DNA from 3 places in the Methylobacterium sp. AC433 genome. Region 2 is predicted to be linked to each of the others. Evidence: predicted binding sites of a transcription regulator. Region 2 holds the regulator's gene; each other region holds the start of a gene.

Region 1 (3,913 bases), on a different contig from region 2:
TGCGGGCGGCCACCGCGACGTCGTTGAAGATGCAGAAGCCGGCACCGGTCTCGCGCCGGGCATGGTGGCTGCCGCCGGCGGTGCTCCCGGCGAGGCCGTGGGCCAGGGCGAGGCGGGCCGCCAGCAGGGTGCCGCCCACCGAGGCGCAGGAACGGGCGACGACGGAGGCGCCCACCGGCAGGCCGATGTTGCGCTCGATCTCGCGCGAGACGTCGAGGGCGAGCACGGCCTCCACGTAGGCGCGGTCATGGGCGGCGGCGAGAAGGTCGGCCCCGGCGGGCTCGGGCCGGGCGAAGCCGTCCGGGGCCAGCCCCTGCTCGGCCAGGAGCTCGGCCAGGCGCCCGTACTTGCGCATGGGAAAGCGGTGTCCCTCCGGCAGGGTCGCCTCGTAGGCCGGATGGAAGACGATGGGCAGGCTCATGTGGACGGGTTCATCGTGATGCGCTCAGGCCAGATCCGCGATCAGCCGCTCCGCCAGGGCGAGCCCGCTGTCGTAGGCGGCCTCGATCCGCGGCCCGAGGCAGCCGTCGCCGGCATAGCCGAGGCGCTGGGCCGGATCGTAGAGGCAGGGCGCGCCGCAGGTCTCCTCGACGAAGGCGTAGCGCCAGCGATGGGCGCGGGCCTGGAGGGGCGTGACGGGGCCGCCGAAGAGCTCGCCGATGGCCGCGAGGAGGCTCGCCCGCACCGCCTCGGGGGTTTCCTCGAGATGGGCCTTCGACCAGGCGGGCGTGGCGTGGATGGTGTAGGCCGGCGGCGCCTCCGGGCGTCCGGGCTTCACGCCCTCGCGGAACAGCGCGGCGATGGGTCCGGTCGCGGGGCGCAGGACGTCGCCCGGGACGGACGGCTCCGCCTCGCAGGCCAGCATCAATGACCAGCAGGGCGCGTAGCGCGCCCGCTCGACGCCGGGCAGCGCGCACCCGCTCGCCGCGAGGAGGCGCAGGGCCTGCGGGCCGGGCACCGTCAGGACCACCGCGTCGAACACCCGGTCCGCGCCCACCTCTGCTTCCGCTTCCGCTTCCGCCAGGGCGACCCGCCAGCCGTGCTCCGTCCGGGCCAGCGCGGTGACGGTCCGGCCAGCGCGGACGTCGAGGCCGGCGAGAAGGTCGCGCACCGGCGCGGTCATGTCGGGCACGGCCGTGACGGTGCCGTCCGTGTCGAAGTGCGCCACGAGGCCGCGGGACTTCCAGTCGTCGAGGCGGCGGCGGAAGGCGGGGCCGTGCGCCCGCATCACCTGCGCGCCGTGGTCGAAGCTGAGGCCGGTCTCGCGGTCTCGGCGGTTCGCCATGCGACCGCCGGGCTGCCGGCCCTTGTCGAACAGCGCGACGGAGAGGCCGGCCTCGTGGAGCCGGCGCGCCGCGCTCGCCCCCGCCATCCCGGCCCCCACGATCGCCACCTGCGCCGGTCCCGCCACGCACGTCCCCCCTCGTCGTCCGAGGCTGTCATACGACTGAAGCAGCGCGGCTGTTAGGGGCGCTGTGCAGCCGGAGACGCGACGCGGTGTCCAACCCGCGCCCGGCCGCGTTCTTGGAGCCTCGCGAGCGGGAGACGTCGCGAATGTGGGATCAGGCGTTGCGGGAGCTGTCGGAGCCGGGCGCCGCCGTTGCCCTGGGACTGTGCGTCGCCCTGACGCTGGTCAACCTCGTCGGCATCACGGTGGCGGCCCTGCGGATCGGACGGCGCAACGGCGCGTCGGTCTTCCCGAAGGACGCCCCGGTCTCCCTGGTGCGGCCGGTCTGCGGCATCGAGGCCTTCAGCGAGGAATTGCTGACCCGCGGCTTCCAGCTGGCCCATCCCCGTTACGAGCTGATCTTCTGCGTGGCCGACGGGGCCGATCCCATCGTCCCCCTCCTGGAGCGCCTAATGGCGGCCCATCCGCGGGTGCCCGCCCGCCTGATCGTCGGCGACGAGCGGATCAGCGACAACCCCAAGCTCAACAACTGCGTGCGTGGCTGGGAGGCGGCCCGTCACGACTGGGTGGTGCTCGCCGACTCGAACGTCGCGATGCCGCCGGACTACCTGCAGCAATTGCAGGCGGCCTGGCGCCCCGATACCGGCCTCGTCTGCTCGACGCCGATCGGCGCGCGTCCCTCCGGCCTGTTCGCCGCGGTGGAATGCGCCTTCCTCAACACCCTGCAGGCGCGCTGGCAATATACCGGCGAGGCCCTCGGCCTCGGCTTCGCCCAGGGCAAGAGCATGCTCTGGCACAAGCCCTTCCTGGAGGCGCGCGGCGGCATCCGGGCGCTGGCGGCCGAGATCGCCGAGGATGCGGCGGCGACCAAGCTCGTGCGCGCGGCGGGCGCCCGGGTCCACCTCGTGGCCGCTCCCTTCGACCAGCCCCTCGGACGCCGTACGCTGTCCGAAATCTGGTCGCGGCAACTGCGCTGGGCGCGGCTCCGGCGGGTCACCTTCCCGCTGTTCTTCGCCCCCGAGATCGGCTGCGGGCCGCTCCTGCCCTTCGCCCTCGCCCTCGCGGCCGCGCCCTCCCTCACCCTGGCGGTCCTTCTCCTGGGGCTCACGGGACTGTGGTACGGGGCCGAAATCGTCCTGGCCGCCCGGGCGCGCTGGTACCGGCATCCCCGGCTCCTCCTCGCCTTCCTGATCCGCGACGCGCTGATCCCGTTCCTCTGGATCGGCGCCTGGATGCGCGGCGCCATCGTCTGGCGCGGCAATCCGATGGACATCCGGACGAAGGCGCCCGAGCCGGCTGGCCGCAAACCCTGGCGCCGCCTGCGGCCGCGCGCCAGCGCCGCCTGATCGCGGCGCCGGGCGGACCGTCCTCGGCTTCCCCTGCGCCCTCCTCACGCGGCGGCGCCGGGGTGTGGCGGAGACCTGCTTCGTCACCTCGATCCCGATGACCCGACCGCGCCGCGCGAGCCTCCTCGCCGTGAGAGACCCGGCGCCTTCCGGAGCGGCCCGAAATCGGGTTCGGGCGGGAGCGGGCTTCGGCCTGGCGGCACGCTCCATTTCCAAAACGAGACCGGCGATCCAGAATGCCGAGAGCGCCAAACGGGCCAGCACATCTCCCGGAGCCACGACCGCCATGAGCGACGGACCGATCAAGGGACCCGCCTCCTACTTCCCGTCAATCGAGAAGACATACGGGCGACCGGTGGCGGAATGGCAGGAACTGCTGCGAAAGCGGCTTCCCGCCAAGCACATGGACTTGGTCGCCATGCTCAAGACCGATTATTCGATGGGCCATGGCCATGCCAATGCGCTCGTGGCGCACACCCTGGCGGCCCTTAAGGGGTAGGCGATCGACGGTCGCGACCGCGGCTGCGACGGCCGGCCTCCGGACTCGGCGTGTCGGCGAGCCGATGGTCCGCGAACCGCCTCGACGGACGCTCGCGCCAGGCCCGGAGTGCCGATGTCAGCCCAACCCTGATGCCACCCATGAGAATCGCGATCCTCGAAGCCGGCACCCCGCCGGAGCGGCTCGCCGGCCGCTATCCGGGCTATGGCCGGATGACGGCCGACCGCCTCGGTTCCGGGCACGATCTCACGGTGTTTTCGGTCAATCGCGGCGACTGGCCCGCCGATCCGGACGCCTTCGACGCCACCCTCGTCACCGGTTCGCCCGCGGGGGTCTACGATTCTCTGCCCTGGATCGGCACGCTGATCGCGTACCTGCGCGGCCTCGATCCGGAGAAGCCCCTCGTGGGGATCTGCTTCGGGCATCAGGTCATGGCGACCGCCTTCGGCGGGCGGGTCGAGAAGTCGGACAAGGGCTGGGGGATCGGCCTGCATGCCTATCGCATCGCGCGCGCGGCGGATTGGATGGACGCGGATCCGGAGGTCGCCGCGCCCGCCATCCACCAGGACCAGGTGATCGAGGCGCCGCCGGCGAGCCGGACGCTGGCGGGCAACGGCTTCACGCCGCACGGCATCCTCGCCTATTCCGACCGGCGCGCCG
Region 2 (3,913 bases):
GAGCGCCCGGCGACGTCGCCAGCACGGACGGCGCGGCCCGCGTGGTCGCCGGTCTGCCGGACGTCGACATCCTCGTGAACAACACCGGCATCTTCGAGCCCAAGCCCTTCTTCGAGATTCCGGACGAGGACTGGCATCGCTTCTTCGACACCAACGTGATGAGCGGCGTGCGTCTGTCGCGGGCCTACACCCCCGGCATGGTGACGCGCGGCTGGGGCCGCGTGGTCTTCATCTCCTCCGAATCCGGCGTGAACATCCCGGTGGAGATGGTCCATTACGGAATGACGAAGACCGCGCAGCTCGCCGTCGCCCGAGGCCTCGCCGAGACCGTGTCCGGCAGCGGCGTCACCGTGAACAGCGTGCTGCCGGGCCCGACCCTGTCGGAGGGCGTGGCCGAGTTCATGAAGAGCATGGCGCAGGGGCAGGCGGGAACGGGAGGCGAGGTCGACCTCGACGCCGCGGGCCGCGCCTTCGTCGCCGAGCATCGCCCGACCTCGCTGATCGGCCGCCTCGCCACCGTCGAGGAGGTGGCCAGCATGGTCGCCTACATCTGCAGCCCGGCCGCCAGCGCCACCAGCGGCGCGGCGCTTCGCGTCGACGGCGGCGTCGTGCGCAGCATCGTGTGAGGGACCGCACCGGCGGGTGCGGTTAAGGCAATCGTAAGCTCTCCGACCGACCCTGGCCCGAACGGACGGGAGGGGAGCCGATGGGGGATTATGCGCTGGAGGGTCCGCGCTGGGGCGCGGGCGCGGCGGGAACGGGCGGTGGCACCGTGACCTGGGCCGTCGACGGCACGATCCCGACCACCTTCCTCGGCATCCTCCAGGGCGCCTTCGCGACCTGGGCCACCGCCGCGAACATCGCGTTCCAGCAGGTCGCCTCGACGGCGACCGCCCAGATCGACTTCACCCTCGGCGGCATCGACGGCCTCGGCAACACCCTGGGCTACGCCAACTATTCCTACAGCGGCCAGCGCATGCAATCCGCCGCCGTGACCTTCGACAGCGGCGAGGGCTGGCACGCCTCCGGCGCCCGCGTGATCAGCAACCAGAACGTCGACCTCGCCGTCGTCGCCCTGCACGAGATCGGCCACGCCCTCGGGCTCGACCATTACAACGCCAAGCCCGAGGTGATGAACGCGATCCTCAATCCCGCCATCACCACCCTCGGCGCCGGCGACATCGCGGGAATCCAGGCCCTCTACGGCGCGCCGAGCGCCCCGGCGGTGGTCGTGGCGACCCCGGCGGCCCCCGTCACCGCCAGCCCCGTCACCAGCGCCGTCACGGCGGTGTACCGCTTCTACGACACGCATACGGGCGATCACTTCTACACGACGAGCACGGCGGAGAAGCTGCAGATCCAGCAGACGCTGCCGTGGTTCACCTACGAGGGCACCCCTTGGGCGACTCCGGCCAAGGGCGCCGACACCGTCGACGTGTTCCGGTTCTTCGACACGGTCTCGAACGCCCACTTCTTCACGACGAGCGTCGCCGAGCGCGACCAGGTCCTGAAGACCGCGCCGAGCTACAAGTACGAGGGCGTGGCCTTCGAGGCCTACGCGGATGCGAGTGCGTCGGGCGGATTGACCCTGGAGCGCTTCTACAACACCCAGACCGGCCAGCATCACTTCGCTGGCAGTGCCGAGGAGGCCAACGGCATCAACCACGGCGCCGCCGGCCCAAACTGGGTCGACGAGGGCAAGGGCTTCACCGTCCACCTGCCCACCGACACCATGCTGTTCGCCTGAGGGCGAACCCGGGCGCCGACCGCAATCGGCCGTTCGGGGGCCGGCCCTTCGGCCGAGTTGCTCGGCTGAGCTACTCGGCCTCCGCCTCGAACATCTCGTCGAAGGAGTAGCCCGAGCCGCGCACGGTGCGGATCGGGTCGCTCTGGCGCGGGCGGTTGAGGGCCTTGCGCAGGCGCCCGACATGGACGTCGACCGTGCGCTCGTCGATGTAGACGTCGTGGCCCCAGACGCCGTCGAGGAGCTGCTCGCGGGAGAACACCCGGCCGGGGCTCTGCATCAGGAATTCGAGGAGCTTGAATTCCGTCGGCCCGAGATGGATCTCGCGGCCTTCCCGGCGGATGCGGTGGCTGACCCGGTCGAGCTCGATGTCGCCGGCCACCAGCAGGTTGGCGACGTGGGCGGGCTTGGCCCGGCGGAGCAGGGCACGGACCCGGGCGAGGAGCTCGGGCACCGAGAACGGCTTCACGATGTAGTCGTCCGCCCCCGTGCCGAGGCCGCGGATGCGGTCGCCCTCCTCGCCGCGGGCGGTGAGCATGATCACCGGCAGCCGCTCCGTCTCGCGCCGGGCGCGGATGCGGCGGCAGAGCTCGATGCCCGACAGGGCCGGCAGCATCCAGTCGAGCAGGACGAGGTCGGGGACCTGCTCCTGCAGGCGCAGGTCCGCCTCGTCGCCGCGCGCGGCCGAGTCGACGATGAATCCCTCGGCCTCGAGGTTGTAGCGGAGGAGGAGGGTGAGGGCCTCCTCGTCCTCGACGATCAGGATACGCGTACTCATCGTGCGCTTTCGATCAGACCGGCACGGGTTCAGGCCGCGCCGGGCATGTCCACGGTGGCGTAGTTGGAGGCGTCGTTCTTCGGGCGCTCGCGCTCGGCCAGGAGGTTCTCGCCGGTGACGAGGTAGTGGATCGTCTCGGCGATGTTGGTGGTGTGGTCGCCGATGCGCTCGATGTTCTTGGCCACGAACAGGAGGTGCGTGCAGAACGAGATGTTGCGCGGATCCTCCATCATGTAGGTCAGGAGTTCGCGGAACAGCGAGTTGTAGAGCGCGTCGATGGCGTCGTCGCGCTCCCACACGTCGAGGGCGGCCTTGATGTCCCGGCTGGCATAGGCGTCGAGGACGTCCTTGAGCTGCTCCTGCACCAGGTCGCTCATGTGCTGGACGCCGATGACGATCTTCTGCGGCTGGACCTGGTCGGCGATCGCGACCACGCGCTTGGCGACGTTCTTGGCCAGATCCCCGATGCGCTCGATGTCGTTCGAGACGCGGATCGCCGTCACCGTCTCGCGCAGGTCGATCGCCAGGGGCTGGCGCCGGGCGATGAGCAGGATCGCCCGCTCCTCGATCTCGCGCTGGAGGGTGTCGAGGCGGGTATCGGCGGAAATCACCGCCTGGGCCAGGGGCGAATCCCGGCGCACCAGGGCCTCTCCGGCCTCGGTCATCATCTTCTCGGCGATGCCGCCCATCTCGGAGATCGAGCGGCGCAGATCTTCGAGGTCGGTGTCGTAGGAAGTGACGATGTGGTCGGGCATGGGTGTGCTCCTCGATCGGGCCTCCTGTCCGGTGCCCGCCCTGATGGTGTCTGGCGCGGGCCGCCACCGGCCCACGCGGGTCGGTTCCGGCCTGCCGAGGATCAGCCGAAGCGGCCGGTGATGTAGTCCTGCGTCTGGCGCTTCTCCGGATTCATGAAGATGCGCGTCGTCGGGCCGAATTCCACCAGCTCGCCGAGGTACATGAAGGCGGTGAACTGCGAGATGCGCGCGGCCTGCTGCATGTTGTGCGTGACGATGACGATGGTGAATTCCGAGCGCAGCTGCTCGATCAGCTCCTCGATACGGCCGGTGGAGATCGGGTCGAGGGCCGAGGTCGGCTCGTCGAACAGGATCACCTCGGGACGCTGGGCCACCGTGCGGGCGATGCAGAGGCGCTGCTGCTGGCCGCCGGAGAGGCCCATGCCGGACTGCTTGAGCTTGTCCTTCACCTCGTCCCAGAGGGCGGCCTTGCGCAGGGATTCCTCGACGCGCACGTCGAGGTCGGCCTTGGGCAGCTTCTCGTAGAGGCGCAGGCCGAAGGCGACGTTGTCGTAGATCGACATCGGGAACGGGGTCGGCTTCTGGAACACCATGCCGATGCGCGAGCGCAGCTCGTTGAGGTCGACCTTGGAATCG
Region 3 (3,913 bases), on a different contig from region 2:
GTCGGGCTGGAGCAGGCCGTAGATCGGCGCGTTGGCCGGCGTGTTGGCGATGCGGATCGAGGCCGTGCCGCCCGCACCGTCACGGTCGGAGGCATCGAATTCGTTGCCGGGCAGCGAATGGTTGACGGAGCCGAGCGGCTGGATCGCGATCGGGGCGGTGCCGGGATTGGCGAGGTCGATCACCGCGATGCCGTTGACCTCCTGAAGGGTCACGTAGGCGAAGCGGCTGTCGGGGGAGAGGGCGATGTATTCGGGCTCGATGTCGGCGGCGGCACTCTTGCCCGCGGTGATCGCGAGGCCCTTGGCGCGCAGGGCCGCCTCGCTGCCGTCGAGGGCGTCGAAGCCCACGGTGGCACTGACGCTGGCACTGACCGCGCCCCCGGAGAGATCGAGGATCGAGACGCTGCCGACCGGGTTGATGGCGCTCGTGAACTGCTCGCCCTCGTTGGCGACGAGGAGCTTCGTGCCGTCGCTGGTGAAGACGATCTGGTCGGGTCCAACACCAACCGTCACCGACTTGAGCAGGGAGCCGGCCCGGTCGAACAGGGCGACGCGGCCGGGCTGGTCACCGGCGGCATTGGCGTAGGCCACGGCGACGACGCCGTTCGAGACCGCCACCGAGTTCACCGAACCGTACTGGTCGAGGCCGGCGAGCCGGATCTCGCCGGATTTGGCCATCTGCCCGTCGGCGCCGATGCCGACGATCTCGATCCGGTTCTCGTTGGTGTTCTGGATGTAGAGGCTGCCGGTGGTGCGGTCGTAGGCCACCACCTCGGCATTGGCCGCCGCGGTGGTGGCCGGGTCGTTGGTGGTGGCGTAGCCGCCCAGGCGGACGAGCTGCAGCGCGCCGGTGGGGGAGGGCGGTGTCGTCGCGGTCGCCCCCTGGACCCCCTGGAGGGAGGGCGCCGCATCGAACACCGCCACACCGTTGATCACGGTGGCGGCGTCGTCGTTGACGATGGTCCCGACCGCCTCGCCATCGGCGATCGTGGCGCCGACGACGTTCGTCACCCGCAGGGCGAAGGTTTCGTTGGTCTCGAAGGCCCTGTCGCCGGTCACCGGCACGCTGAAGGTGGCGGAGGTGGTGCCGGCCGCGATCGTCTGCCCGGTCAGGGCGATGGCGACGTAGTCGGAACCGGCCCGGGCGGTGCCGTCGGCGGTGGCGAGGTCGAAGGTGACGCCGCCGGCCGGGGCGGGGGCGCTGAGCGAGACCGTGAAGGTCAGGCCGGCCGTGCCCACCTGGCCCTCGGTCACCTGCGCATCGGCGATCGACAGGGCCGGCAGGGTGGCCGACGCGCTCAGGCTCGAGACCGCGATGTCGTCGATGCCGATCCACTCGTCGCTGCCCACCGCGTTGGCGGTCAGGATGCGAACCTGAAGGCCCGCCGCGCCGTCGGCATCGGCTGGAAGGGCGACGCTGACGGGGGTCACCTGCGTGGCGCTGCCCTGGGTGCTGGCATCGGCCACGAAGCCGGCCGGCAGGTTCTTCCAGGCGCCGCCGTCGGTCCGGTACTGCAGGGCGAGGGGCTGGACGGCGTTGTCGGCCGAGCCGTCGATGTCGCGGGCGTTGAAGGCCACCGTGATGTCCCGCCGCCCGGTGGCATCGAGATAGAGCACCAGACTCGGCGCATCCGCCGTGCCCGAGCCCTGCAGGGCGATCGTCGGGTCGGCGAGCTCGAACTCGGCGACGCCGCCGGACCCCAGGGTGGCGGGACTGGTCTGGTTGGCGACGACGTCCGCATCGTTCGGCAGGGCCGAATCACCGGTGAGGCCCTGCGGGTCGGTGCCCGTGACGGTGGTGAGGTCCTGACCCAGGTACCCGACGATGGCCGGCACCCTGCTCCAGTCGTCGTTCGTCGTGATCGCGCCGGTATCGGTCCAGGCCTGGAGCAGGGGACCGTTCGCGAGGACGTGCGGCGTCGTGGTCATGCGGACACTCTGAGGAGGCGGACGCGCCGGTGACCGGCGACCTGGTCGCGAGCCCGCGCGGCCGGTCGGCGGCGCGCGAGCAGACCGCCCCTGCCGCGGGCTTCACGCCACCGGTAAGGACGTCCGCTCCGCCGCATCAGGACAGATCAGGCTCTGGCAGCCAATAGATCCGCCACGTGACAGATCGATGAAAGCAAATCGAACCCACGATCTGCTCGCCGATCAGGTCACGGCAAAGTAATTTCCGATCGTGATCAGCATTGATCCTCGTGTTTTAATCCACCGTCCCGGAGGTTTTTTCCTGCGGCGGTTCGCGGGGGCGTCCGGCCCGCCGGCGCCTTGACGCGCCGCGGCGAAGTTCGCCACATCGGCCCGACACTGGAGCCCGCGGATGACCACATCGCCCTACAACCCGCCCTGCGGCGGCCTGCCGCCCCAGACCGCGCTGATGACCGGACGGGCCGTGTTCACCGAGGCCTACGCCGTCATCCCGAAGGGCGTGATGAGCGACATCGTCACCTCCGTGCTGCCGTTCTGGGAGGGCACCCAGGCCTGGATGCTGGCCCGCCCGCTCTCGGGCTTCTCCGAGACCTTCGCGCAGTATCTCGTGGCGCTCGCCCCCGGCGGCGGCAGCGAACGGCCCGAGCCCGACGCGGAAGCCGAAGGCGTGCTGTTCGTGGTCGAGGGACGGGCACGCCTCCGCCTCGACGGCCGGTCCCACGACCTGACCCCCGGCAGCTACGCCTACCTGCCGCCCGGGGCCACCTGGAGCCTGCGCAACGACGGGGCCGGGCCGACCCGCCTCCACTGGATCCGCAAGGCCTATGCGCGGGTGCCGGGCATCGAGGTGCCGCCGGCCTTCGTCACCCACGAATCGGAGATCATCCCGGCGCCGATGCCCGGCACCGACGGCGCCTGGGCCACGACCCGCTTCGTCGCCTCCGACGATGTGCGCCACGACATGCACGTCAACATCGTGGCGATGCGCCCGGGTGCCTCGATCCCGTTCGAGGAGACCCACGTCATGGAGCACGGCCTGTTCGTGCTGGAGGGCAAGGCGGTCTACCGGCTCAACCGCGACTGGGTCGAGGTGGAGGCGGGCGACTTCATGTGGCTGCGCGCCTACTGCCCCCAGGCCTGCTACGCCGGCGGCCCCGGCCCCTTCCGCTACCTCCTCTACAAGGACGTCAACCGGCACGCCCCGCTCGCGCCCTTCCGGGCGGCCCGATGAGCGGCCGCCGGATCGTCGCCGCGCCGCTGACGGCGGAGGCCTTCGCTCCGTTCGGCACCGTGATCGACAAGGCGGCCGTCGCGCCGCGCCCGATGAACGCCGGCAAGGCCCGCCGCTTCCACGACCTCGCGCAGGTGCGGGTGGCGGGCGAGGACGGGCACGTGGTCATCGGCTACGTCGAGGCCGAACCCTACGGCCTGCCCCTCGCGGTGAGCCTCGTCGAACGCCATCCGCTGGGCGCGCAGGCCTTCCTGCCCCTGAATGCCGCGCCGTTCCTGGTGGTGGTCTGCCACGACGAGGGCGGCCGCCCCGGCCGGCCGCGCGCCTTCGTCACCGCGCCGGGCCAGGGCGTGTGCTACGCCATCGGCACGTGGCACGGGGTGCTCACCCCGTTCGGCGCGCCCCAGAACTTCCTCGTGGTCGACCGCGGCGGCCTCGGTGCGAACCTGGAGGAATACGTGTTCGACGAGCCGTGGACGATCCACGGCCCGCATATGGTCTGACAGGCCTCACGCTCGGCTTCTGCGGCGCACGAGGCCCCCCGGCCGAGACCCGTCCGGCCTCGGCCTGGGGGGCATGAGAGGTTTCGGAACACGGTCGGCCGGTCGGAAGCCGTCTCGACGCGGGGAAGGGCGCCCGGTTGAGGACGGGCACCCCGGTCTGGGATCGGTGCCGCCTCACCAGCGATGGTGCCAGCCCGCATGGCGGTAGCCGCCGTGCCAGCCCCAGGGATAGCGATAGCCGACATGGCGG

Evidence for each region. The regulator PhoB, encoded in region 2, activates phosphate uptake and scavenging genes when phosphate is short. The targets are predictions, from matches to a motif close to TGTCATNNANCTGTCAT.
Region 1: a site for PhoB is predicted at 1,438-1,454, ahead of AC0IWM_RS05205 (ceramide glucosyltransferase). Genes of this name have one in related genera too.
Region 3: a site for PhoB is predicted at 2,106-2,122, ahead of AC0IWM_RS21255 (ExeM/NucH family extracellular endonuclease). Genes of this name have one in related genera too.

The regions. Positions count from the first base shown of each region.
Region 1 covers NZ_CEEDBN010000002.1:353,032-356,944, reverse strand. The annotation lists gene AC0IWM_RS05215 (histone deacetylase family protein) at 1-421, opposite strand, end outside; gene AC0IWM_RS05210 (NAD(P)/FAD-dependent oxidoreductase) at 446-1,411, opposite strand; gene AC0IWM_RS05205 (ceramide glucosyltransferase) at 1,570-2,754, shown strand; gene AC0IWM_RS05200 (DUF4287 domain-containing protein) at 3,041-3,253, shown strand; gene AC0IWM_RS05195 (glutamine amidotransferase-related protein) at 3,394-3,913, shown strand, end outside.
Region 2 covers NZ_CEEDBN010000001.1:636,683-640,595, reverse strand. The annotation lists gene AC0IWM_RS03115 (SDR family NAD(P)-dependent oxidoreductase) at 1-626, shown strand, start outside; gene AC0IWM_RS03110 (matrixin family metalloprotease) at 707-1,747, shown strand; gene phoB (phosphate regulon transcriptional regulator PhoB) at 1,818-2,522, opposite strand; gene phoU (phosphate signaling complex protein PhoU) at 2,552-3,277, opposite strand; gene pstB (phosphate ABC transporter ATP-binding protein PstB) at 3,379-3,913, opposite strand, start outside.
Region 3 covers NZ_CEEDBN010000020.1:32,754-36,666, forward strand. The annotation lists gene AC0IWM_RS21255 (ExeM/NucH family extracellular endonuclease) at 1-1,929, opposite strand, end outside; gene AC0IWM_RS21260 (bifunctional allantoicase/(S)-ureidoglycine aminohydrolase) at 2,321-3,160, shown strand; gene AC0IWM_RS21265 (ureidoglycolate lyase) at 3,157-3,663, shown strand; gene AC0IWM_RS21270 (GCG_CRPN prefix-to-repeats domain-containing protein) at 3,838-3,913, opposite strand, start outside.